DNA from 3 places in the Pseudomonas sp. WJP1 genome. Region 2 is predicted to be linked to each of the others. Evidence: riboswitches for the same ligand, from Rfam matches in the RefSeq annotation. Region 2 holds a riboswitch; each other region holds the start of a gene.
What was found. A riboswitch is a leader RNA that binds a small molecule or an ion and turns the genes downstream of it on or off. The one in region 2 is predicted to bind cobalamin.
Positions count from the first base shown of each region.

Region 1: linked by a shared signal. The riboswitch ahead of cobO (cob(I)yrinic acid a,c-diamide adenosyltransferase) and the one ahead of OH720_RS18840 (CbtB domain-containing protein) in region 2 are both predicted to bind cobalamin.
Region 3: linked by a shared signal. The riboswitch ahead of OH720_RS14075 (ABC transporter substrate-binding protein) and the one ahead of OH720_RS18840 (CbtB domain-containing protein) in region 2 are both predicted to bind cobalamin.

Region 1 is NZ_CP110128.1:1,837,913-1,841,182, forward strand. It holds gene OH720_RS08400 (PQQ-dependent sugar dehydrogenase) at 1-205, opposite strand, end outside; gene OH720_RS08405 (hypothetical protein) at 273-857, opposite strand; cobalamin riboswitch at 1,010-1,243, shown strand; gene cobO (cob(I)yrinic acid a,c-diamide adenosyltransferase) at 1,327-1,938, shown strand; gene OH720_RS08415 (cobyrinate a,c-diamide synthase) at 1,935-3,270, shown strand, end outside.
Region 2 is NZ_CP110128.1:4,206,072-4,209,341, forward strand. It holds gene cobW (cobalamin biosynthesis protein CobW) at 1-958, opposite strand, end outside; cobalamin riboswitch at 1,058-1,269, opposite strand; cobalamin riboswitch at 1,447-1,671, shown strand; gene OH720_RS18840 (CbtB domain-containing protein) at 1,794-1,988, shown strand; gene OH720_RS18845 (CbtA family protein) at 2,000-2,704, shown strand; gene OH720_RS18850 (cobalamin biosynthesis protein) at 2,701-3,114, shown strand; gene cobM (precorrin-4 C(11)-methyltransferase) at 3,198-3,270, shown strand, end outside.
Region 3 is NZ_CP110128.1:3,099,244-3,102,513, forward strand. It holds gene OH720_RS14070 (FecCD family ABC transporter permease) at 1-871, opposite strand, end outside; gene OH720_RS14075 (ABC transporter substrate-binding protein) at 880-1,893, opposite strand; cobalamin riboswitch at 2,038-2,232, opposite strand; gene OH720_RS14080 (DUF1624 domain-containing protein) at 2,266-3,270, opposite strand, start outside.

The DNA of each region.
Region 1 (3,270 bases), 2.4 Mb from region 2:
GAGTGCCGCTGGCCGCGACGGGTTTTGCGCCGTCCGCCCAGCCGATGGCCGGGGCGATGTTCATCGTCGGGAACAGTGTCTTGTTCGGTTCCGGGAGCTTCGGGGACGGCCCGGTGCCGTCGATGACTTGCAAGCGGGCGGTTTCGCCACAGGCGGCGAGCCCTCCCGCTAATGCGATAACGAAAACCAGCTGGGACGTGCGCATTGCTGACCTTCCCTATGAATGAAGTGGCTTAAATCATAGAGAAGCGTGGCAGCCCGATGGTTCAACCTCAGCCGCGAGCTTCCTTGAGCAGCACGGCAATACCGGGGTGATAGTGGCCGGCTTCATTGCGCAATTTGCGATAGGCATAGGGGAAATACCAGGCCACGGCGCAGCAATGCTCCTTTTGCAGGTCATCGACCATGTCCTGGAGTTCTTCGGGGGTGGCGCCTTGCTGGCTCTTGTGCGGTGCGACGAACAGGCAACCGATTTTCAGGTCGCTGGCGTAGCTGATTTTCTTTGCGTCGCCAGTGATGTCCTGCAGGGCCTGGGTCAGGTTCAGGCTGTTGACTCGCGGCCAGCGTTGGGTGGTCTGCAGCCAGGCGCGTGCTTCGGTCGTGGCGATAAACAGATCGGCGCGGCCATTACGTTCGCCTTCTTCGGTCTGTTTGCGCGTGGGCGATTGTTGCAGCGTGATCATTTCGGCCATCCATGCCGCGGCGGATAGCAGGCCCAGGTTGGCTTTTTCGTCGAGCCAGTAGGGTGTCTCGCTGTCGCCGCGCACGGCGTTGTAGCGGTCGATACAGTCGAACCAGCGTTCCAGTACCGGACGCAGGAATTCCAGCTTCGGATTACTGATGATCATGCCTTGCATGGGGTTCACCCTTGTTATTGTGTTTTGAGGTCGTGGCTATTTGATATCACTGCTGCCAGTGTGGCGCAAGATTGACGTCATTTTATTGATCGGTGGCAGTTATTCGTTGTGGCACCGCGTCTTCAATTGACGCTCCATCCCCAACCCTCTAACCTTCGCCGCTTGTTTCAGGTGCTCTGTGGCTTGGGTCGACAGAGTGAAACAGGGAAGCCGGTGAGTGAGCGCTTCAGTCGATGAAGCCCTGCGATCCCGGCGCTGCCCCCGCAACGGTAAATGAGTGAAAACTGCGTCTGAAGCCACTGCGTCGAACATCGATGCGGGAAGGCGCGCAGTCTGGCATCACGCCGCTCATGAGCCCGGAGACCGGCCTGATCCATCCAAGCGGCATCACGGTGGGCGATGCCAGGCTTCTTGCCGTCTATTCTTGTGCCTGCCCGCCGTTAATCCTGCCTCAACGGAGAGCTCCCCCATGTCTGATACCCCTGATCGTGACGAACGTCATCTAGCGCGCATGCTGCGCAAAAAGGCCGTGATCGACGAACGCATCGCCAATTCCCCGAACGAATGCGGCCTGCTGCTGGTGCTGACCGGCAATGGCAAGGGCAAGAGCAGCTCGGCGTTCGGCATGCTTGCGCGTGCCATGGGGCATGGCATGCAGTGCGGCGTGGTGCAGTTCATCAAGGGGCGCAACAGCACCGGCGAAGAGTTGTTCTTCCGACGCTTCCCCGAGCAAGTGCGTTTTCATGTGATGGGCGAAGGCTTCACCTGGGAGACCCAGGACCGCCAGCGCGATATCGCCGCTGCCGAAGCGGCCTGGGCAGTGTCGCAGCAATTGCTGCGCGACCCATCGATCGGCCTGGTGGTGCTGGACGAACTGAACATCGCCCTCAAGCACGGCTACCTCGATCTCGATCAGGTGCTCAGCGACTTGCAGGCCCGCCCGCCCATGCAGCACGTGGTGGTCACCGGTCGCGGCGCCAAGCCGGAGATGGTCGAGCTGGCCGATACGGTCACCGAAATGGGCATGATCAAGCACGCCTTCCAGGCCGGTATCAAGGCGCAAAAAGGCGTCGAGCTGTGAACCAGCCTCGACATTGCCCGGCGGTGCTGATTGCCGCGCCGGCGTCCGGTCAGGGCAAGACCACCGTGACCGCCGCGCTGGCCCGGTTGCATCGTAACCAGGGTCGCAAGGTGCGCGTGTTCAAGTGCGGCCCGGACTTTCTCGATCCGATGATCCTCGAACGTGCCAGCGGAGCGCCGGTGTATCAGCTGGACATGTGGATGGTCGGCGAGCAGGACAGTCGTCGCCTGTTGTGGGAGGCCGCCCGCGACGCCGACCTGATCCTGATCGAAGGCGTCATGGGGTTGTTCGACGGTACGCCGTCCAGCGCTGACCTGGCGCGGCATTTCGGCGTGCCGGTGCTCGCTGTGATCGACGGCACCGCCATGGCCCAGACCTTTGGCGCACTGGCCCTGGGTCTGGCGCGCTACCAGCCGGACTTGCCGTTTGCCGGCGTGCTGGCCAACCGCGTGGGCACCCTGCGCCACGCGCAACTGCTCGAAGGCAGCCTGACCGAAGGCCTGCGCTGGTACGGCGCCTTGTCCCGGGAGACCGGCATCGAATTGCCGAGTCGACACCTGGGTCTGGTGCAGGCCAGTGAGTTGAACGATCTTGATGCACGCCTCGATGCGGCGGCCGACGCCCTGGCTAGCAGTTGTGAAGTCGCGCTGCCGCCGGCCGTGGAGTTCGCCGCGCCAGATGTAGTGATGGTCGAGCCCTTGATGGCTGGCGTGCGCATTGCCGTGGCCCGCGACGAAGCGTTTGCCTTTACCTATGGCGCCAGCCTCGATTTGCTGCGGGCGATGGGCGCCGAACTGCGGTTTTTCTCGCCGATCCGTGATGTGGACTTGCCGGAGGCAGACAGCCTGTACCTGCCGGGCGGCTATCCGGAATTGCACCATGTGGCGCTGTCGCAAAATACCTCGATGTTGGCCGCGATCCGCGCTCACCACGCCGCCGGCAAACCCTTATTGGCCGAATGCGGCGGCATGCTTTATTTGCTCGATTCGTTGACCGATGTCGAGGGGGCGCGTGCAGAGCTGGTGGGTTTGTTGAAGGGTGATGCGGTGATGCAGAAGCGTCTTGCTGCGTTGGCCTTGCAAGCGGTTGAACTGCCGGAAGGGTCTCTGCGTGGGCATACCTATCATCATTCGTTGACCATTACCGAGCTTGAGCCGATTGCGCGTGGTCTGAGCCCTAACGGCGGGCGCGGGGCAGAGGCGGTGTATCGCGAGGGGCGGATGACGGCCTCTTATGTGCATTTTTATTTCCCGTCCAATCCATCGGCGATAGCTGCTCTATTTGTGCCTGACTGTGCGGACGCCATCGCGAGCGGGCTCACTCCTACAGTTG
Region 2 (3,270 bases):
GGCGGTCGAAATGCTTGTCGAAACGGGTGCCCACGCCCTGAATTAGCAGGCGCATCGGTTTGTTCGGAACCGCGGCAAAGCCTTTGACGCGCAGGATGCCGTGCTGCACCACCAGTTGGGTCAGCGCATCCATCAGCAGGCTTTCGTCGGATGCCGGCAGTTCGATGGAGATCGAATCGAAAGCATCGTGGTCGTGATCGTCTTCGCCTTCATGGTGGTGGTCGTGATGGCTGTGGCGGCTGTCGATGTGTTCTTCGGAACCGGCGCCGAGGCCGATCAGCACGTCCAGCGGCAGGCGACCGCTACTGGCTTCGATGACTTTCACCGCTGGCGGCAGTTCTTCGGCGACTTCCAGGCGCACGCGGGCCAGGTCTTCGGGGCTGATCAGGTCGGCCTTGTTGAGGATCACCAGGTCGGCGCTGGCCAGTTGATCGGCGAACAGCTCGTGCAGTGGCGATTCGTGATCCAGGTTCGGGTCGAGTTTACGCTGGGCGTCGACTTGATCCGGGAACGCGGCGAAGGTGCCAGCCGCCACTGCCGGGCTGTCGACCACGGTGATCACCGCATCAACGGTGCAGGCACTGCGGATTTCCGGCCACTGGAAGGCCTGGACCAGGGGTTTCGGCAGGGCCAGTCCAGACGTTTCGATCAGGATGTGGTCGAGATCGCCGCGACGGGCCACCAGTTCGCGCATCACCGGGAAGAACTCTTCCTGTACGGTGCAGCACAGGCAGCCGTTGGCCAGTTCGTAGACGCGGCCATTGGCTTCTTCTTCGGTGCAACCGATGGAGCACTGCTTGAGGATTTCGCCGTCAATGCCCAGCTCGCCGAACTCGTTGACGATCACCGCGATGCGGCGGCCCTGGGCGTTGTCGAGCATGTGCCGCAGCAAGGTGGTTTTGCCCGAGCCGAGGAAGCCGGTGACGATGGTGACGGGGAGTTTGGCCAGTGTTTTCATCGGATGCCCTTTGGCAAGGTGGCGGGCATACGGGACGAGAACCGGCAACGCACAAGCGCGCCGGATGCGTTCGCCACCGGATCACCCCGCCCGGTTGTAGTGAGAATCTGTATCGAGGCAGGTCTCCTGGCTGACGGCTGGCCAGTCATTGGACTGGCGGTTGCTGCGCCTTCCCGCGCGCGCCATGGCTGGCGCATGCAGTGGCATGGCAGAAACTGAACCGTTCACAGTTGCGGGGGCAGCCGCGGCATTGACCGCGTTCCCTTCTTAGCTTCGACAAACGCCGAAGAACCTCGAAAGCGCAAGGCTACGCATGGTATCGGGGCGGGTCAATGTTCACATGATTCCTGCGGTGCGCCCTTCGCGAGCAAGCCCGCTCCCACAGGTGACCGCATTCCAATGTGGGAGCGGGCTTGCTCGCGAATGGAGCGACTCGGTCCCGAGTTGAGAACCCTTGCCAATTGACGCCCCACCCCCGCCCATGCTCTCCTACGCATCTTGTTACGGGTGCCCTTCACAGGGTGAAACGGGAAACCGGTGAATCATGTGCTTTACTTCAGGCCATGTCAGTCCGGTGCTGCCCCCGCAACGGTAAGCGAGCGAAGCGTCAGATCCACTGTGCCACTGCGGCATGGGAAGGTGACGCTTGCAGGTTCAGGCTAACACCTGCGCCCCTCGTGAGCCCGGAGACCGGCCCGCAACACAAAGTGAACAATACGATCACTTCAATCAACAAACCCGCGGTGGGCGGGCGCTGTTCGGACTTCTGCGCGCTCGGTCGTGCGGGGCTCTGCTTGCGCTCTTATTCCCCGCTGACAGAACAGAGGGAAGCGCCATGTCGATCATCAGCAGCACCGGCCACAGCAATACCGCCAGCACCACCACTACCCTGTCGCAACGCCTGACCGCCGCCGTTTGCGCGTCGATCCTCGGCGCGTGCCTGGTGTACTTCGCCGGTTTCTCGCACATCGAAGCCGTTCACAACGCGGCTCACGATACGCGCCACAGTTCCGCGTTCCCGTGCCATTGAGACCTGCCGACATGATCAAGCGTATTGCGCAAACCGCGGGGTTCACGGGGCTGCTGGCCGCCCTGCTGCTGACCCTGCTGCAAAGCTTCTGGGTTTCTCCGCTGATTTTGCAGGCCGAAACCTACGAAAAATCCGAACCTGCGGCGGTTGAAGTCCACGAACACGCCGCGGGCGTCGCGGCCCACACCCACGACGGCGAAGCCTGGGAGCCGGAAGACGGCTGGCAGCGCGTGCTGTCGACCACTGGCGGCAACCTCGTAGTGGCAGTCGGCTTCGCCCTGATGCTCGCCGGCCTCTACACCCTGCGCGCGCCGACCAAGACGTCCCAGGGCCTGCTCTGGGGCCTGGCTGGCTACGCGACTTTCGTGCTGGCGCCGACTCTTGGCCTGCCCCCTGAGTTGCCGGGCACCGCGGCTGCCGATCTGGCGCAACGCCAGCTCTGGTGGATCGGCACCGCCGCCTCCACCGCTGTCGGTATCGCCCTGATCGTGTTCAGCCGCCATTGGCTGATGAAAGTCCTTGGCGTAGCGATTCTCGCCGTGCCTCATGTGATTGGCGCACCGCAACCGGACGTGCACTCGATGCTCGCTCCAGAGGCACTGGAAACTCAGTTCAAGATTGCTTCGCAGCTGACCAACGTGGCGTTCTGGCTGGCCCTGGGCCTGATCAGCGCCTGGTTGTTCCGCCGCAAAAGCGATGGCCAATACCACGCATGACTGACCTCAGCACAGCGCCGACCCTGGTGGTCGGCCTGGGCTGCCAGCGCGGCTGCCCCGTCAGCACGTTGCGGGCACTGCTCGACCAGGCACTGCAGGCGCACCGGATCGAACTGCATCGGATCAAGGCCCTGGCCAGTATCGATTTGAAACGCGACGAACCGGCCCTGAACGAACTGGCCGAACAGCTTGGGTTAGAGATGCGGTACTTCAGCAGTGAACAATTAGCAGCTTATCAACCGCACCTCAGCCACCATTCGCAGATCGCGTTCGAGCGTACCGGCTGTTACGGCGTGGCGGAAAGTGCCGCCCTGGCCCTGGCAGAACAGTTGGCCCAGTCGCCGGCAAAATTGCTGATTCGCCGACAAAAATATGCCCAGGCCACCCTCGCCTTGGCCGGCGCCGCGTAAAATCCCCGATAATCCGCGCATTCGATCATGAGCAATCTTCATCTGAAGCCTTGCCCAGCCCCCATTTTCAACAGGAACCTTCGATGACCGTCTATTTCATTGGCGCCGGTCCCGGCGACCCGGAACTGATCACCGTCAAGGGCCAGCGCCTGATTC
Region 3 (3,270 bases), 1.1 Mb from region 2:
CCGCACCGCCCAGCGCACTGGCCGGCAGCAGGCGCGTATGCCGAGTGCCCAGCAACAGCCTGGCGGCGTGGGGAATGACCAGCCCGACGAAACCGATGGAGCCGACAATCGACACCATGACCGCCGTCACCAGGGCGGCACAGCTGATCAACAGAAATTGCACAGGCCGTACCGCAATGCCGAGCGAGGCCGCGGAGTCGGCGCCAAAGGTGAAGGCATCCAGTGCACGGCGGTGCCACAGGCACACCGCAAGGCCGGCTATTGCAACCGGTACGGCCAGCCACACCGAGGGCCAGCGCACGCCGCTGAGATTACCGAGCAACCAGAACATGATGCCGCGCGCCTGTTCGGAGCTGGCCGACTTGGTGATCAGGAACGCGGTGAGCGCATTGAACAGCTGCGACCCGGCGATCCCCGCCAGGATGATCTGGCTGGTGCTGCCAGGCGAACCGCTGGCACGGCCCAGCAACACAACCACGGCGAAAGCGGCGACGGCACCGGCAAAGGCCCCGACCGACATCGAAATCGCCCCGGCCCCCAAACCCAGCAACGCCACCAGCACCGCACCCGTTGAGGCCCCCGCGGAAATACCGAGCAGGTAGGGATCGGCCAACGGATTGCGCAGCAGCGATTGCAGGATCACCCCGCAGGTCGCCAGGCCCGCCCCGCACGCTGCCGCCACCAGCGCGCGAGTCAGGCGGTAGTTCCAGACGATGCCTTCGTCGATGGGATCGAGGGCATACCCGGCCGCCCACAGTTTGTTGGCCAGCACCTGGAACACCACACCGGGTTCGATGGGCGTTTCACCGATGGCCACACCGGCAATCACGACCACAAGCAGCATCGCCAGCGCCAGCAGAGCGCGAATCAGGGTCGCGGTCATTTTGGCAGGTCGTAGCGGTTGATGGCCGTTGCCAGTGTTTCGAGACCGTCGAAGATTCTCACGCTGGCCTGCATGGCCATGGCGTCGAGAATGATGATGCGGTTGTTTTTCACGGCGTCCATGTTGCGGGTCACGGGATCGCTGCGCAGGAAATTCAGCTTCTTTTCATAGTCGTCAGCCGGGAAACGACGGCGATCCATGCGGGCGATGACCAGGAACGTCGGGTTGGCCTTGGCGATGGTTTCCCAGCCAACCGTTGGCCACTCTTCGTCGGACTCCACTACATTGCGCACGCCCAAGGTGCCCAGCATGAAGTCGGGAATGCCCTTGTGCCCGGCGACGTAGGGATCGATATCCAGGCTGGCACTGGAAAACCAGACCAGCGCGCTGGTGTGCGTGAGGTCTTTGTCCTGCACCGCGGCAATGGATTTGGCCAGGCTGGCCTGCAGTTGCGCGTTCAGTTGCTGCCCGCGGGCCTGCACATCAAAAATCTCGGCCAGCTGGGTGATGCTTTTGTAGAGGCTGTCAATGCGGAACGGCTGCAGGCGGGTGCCGTCGGCGCCCACCAGGTTGTCCTTGGACTCGCAGTCCGAGGGCATGAGATAGGTTGGAATCTGCAGTTCGTGAAACTGCTCGCGGGTAGCGACGGCACCTTGCGGGCCGACCATCCACTCAAGCTCGACGGCGACCAGCTCCGGGCGTTTGCCGATCACCGACTCGAAACTCGGCTCGTTATCGGCCAGGCGTTCGATCCTGTCGTTTTGCCCCTTGTACTTGCCCAACACGTCATTGAACCACAGCGAAGTACCGACCAGTTTGTCACCGAGTCCCAGGGCGAAGAGCATTTCAGTGCCGGCCTGGCCGATCGTCACAGCACGCGCAGGGGCGTGGGCGAACGTCAGCGTGCTGCCGCAATTCTCGATCGTCAGCGGGTAATGGGTAGGGGAGGCGTAGGCGAGGGCAGAAAGACCCAAACCTGTGACGAGGGCGAAAAAGCGCGGCAGCAGCATGATGCAATCTCCATTTGAACCGTACACGCAGCGAGGGTGCAAGGTCTGGAAAACACATCATCGAGCGCTGCTGAAAAAGCAGCGCAAGGCCGGTCACTTGAGTGACGCGCGCGCAAGGATGTCCTTCCCGGACACCCCGCCGGTTAGTGATTGTTGCGGCCGGCAGGTCTCCTGACTGATGCGTCATGGCATGCTCCAGCCTTCCCGGGAATCGATCCCAGTGGCAGTTCAGGAGCAGGCTCGGCACCTACAGTTGCGGGGGCAGTTCCGTTTGATGCGATGGCAGCATCTCGGATTCCCTATTATTCCCATTTGGGAACCGGCGGCGGCATGGTAGTCGATCATGCCGCCCGAGGCGAACCCATCGCCTGATCAGAAGTATTTGAGCCAGCCGATATCGCGACGACGGGCCTTCAATGCAGCGAACCAGCGCACCGGTAGATACAGCATTGCCGCAAGGAGCACGGCCGTCAGCCACACGGCCCCTATGCCGTCGAAGCCGAAGTAGTCGCCCTGGTTCAGGCCGAACAACGCCACGCTCAGCACATACAGCATTTTCAGCACATACAGATGGAGCAGGTAGAAGAACATCGGTGCTGCGCCAAATACCGCCAGGATGCTGATCCACTGGCGTTGCCGGGCCCGCTCGAAGCCAAGCAGCAGCAACAGCCCCACACCCAGCGTCAGGCACAAAAACAGCAGGGAAGGTGGGTATTTGGTGATGTTGAACACGCTCATGAGGGTGTGGGTGGTGCTTTCATGCACCACCCACTGCGCCTCGCCATAACCGTTGACCAGGCGCAGGGCGATGAAGCCGATCAATGCGCCGGCCCCGGCCAGCAACAGGTAGCGCTGGCGCACGGGGGCGGAGGTTGAGCGTGCGAACCAGGGGCCGATGCCGTAACCCAGGGCGATGACCCCGATCCACGGCAGCACGGGGTAGGAGGTACGCAAACGCAAGTGCTCGCAGAATTCGATCCAGCCGCGATCATGCAAAATCGCCCAAGGCAGGTGCAGCGCCGATCCGGGCAGGAAGTGCAGGGGATCGAGCAGGTTGTGCCCGCCGACTATGGCCAGGCCCAGGACACAGAGGATGGGCAGAGGCAGCCAGACCAATACGGCGAGGGCAATCATGCTGACGCCAATCGCCCAGATCACCTGCAGGTAGATCACAGTGGGCGGGAACTGGAAGGTCCAGGCGAAATTCACCAGGGTGAACTCCAGCACAACCAGGAACAGGCCACGCTTGAACAGGAACATCGACGGCTTGCCCTGGTGCTTTTCACCGTACAGGAAGGCTGACAGGCCAGTGAGAAGAACGAACACCGGCGCACAGAGATGGGCGAGCGTGCGGCTGAAAAACAACGTCGGCTCGGT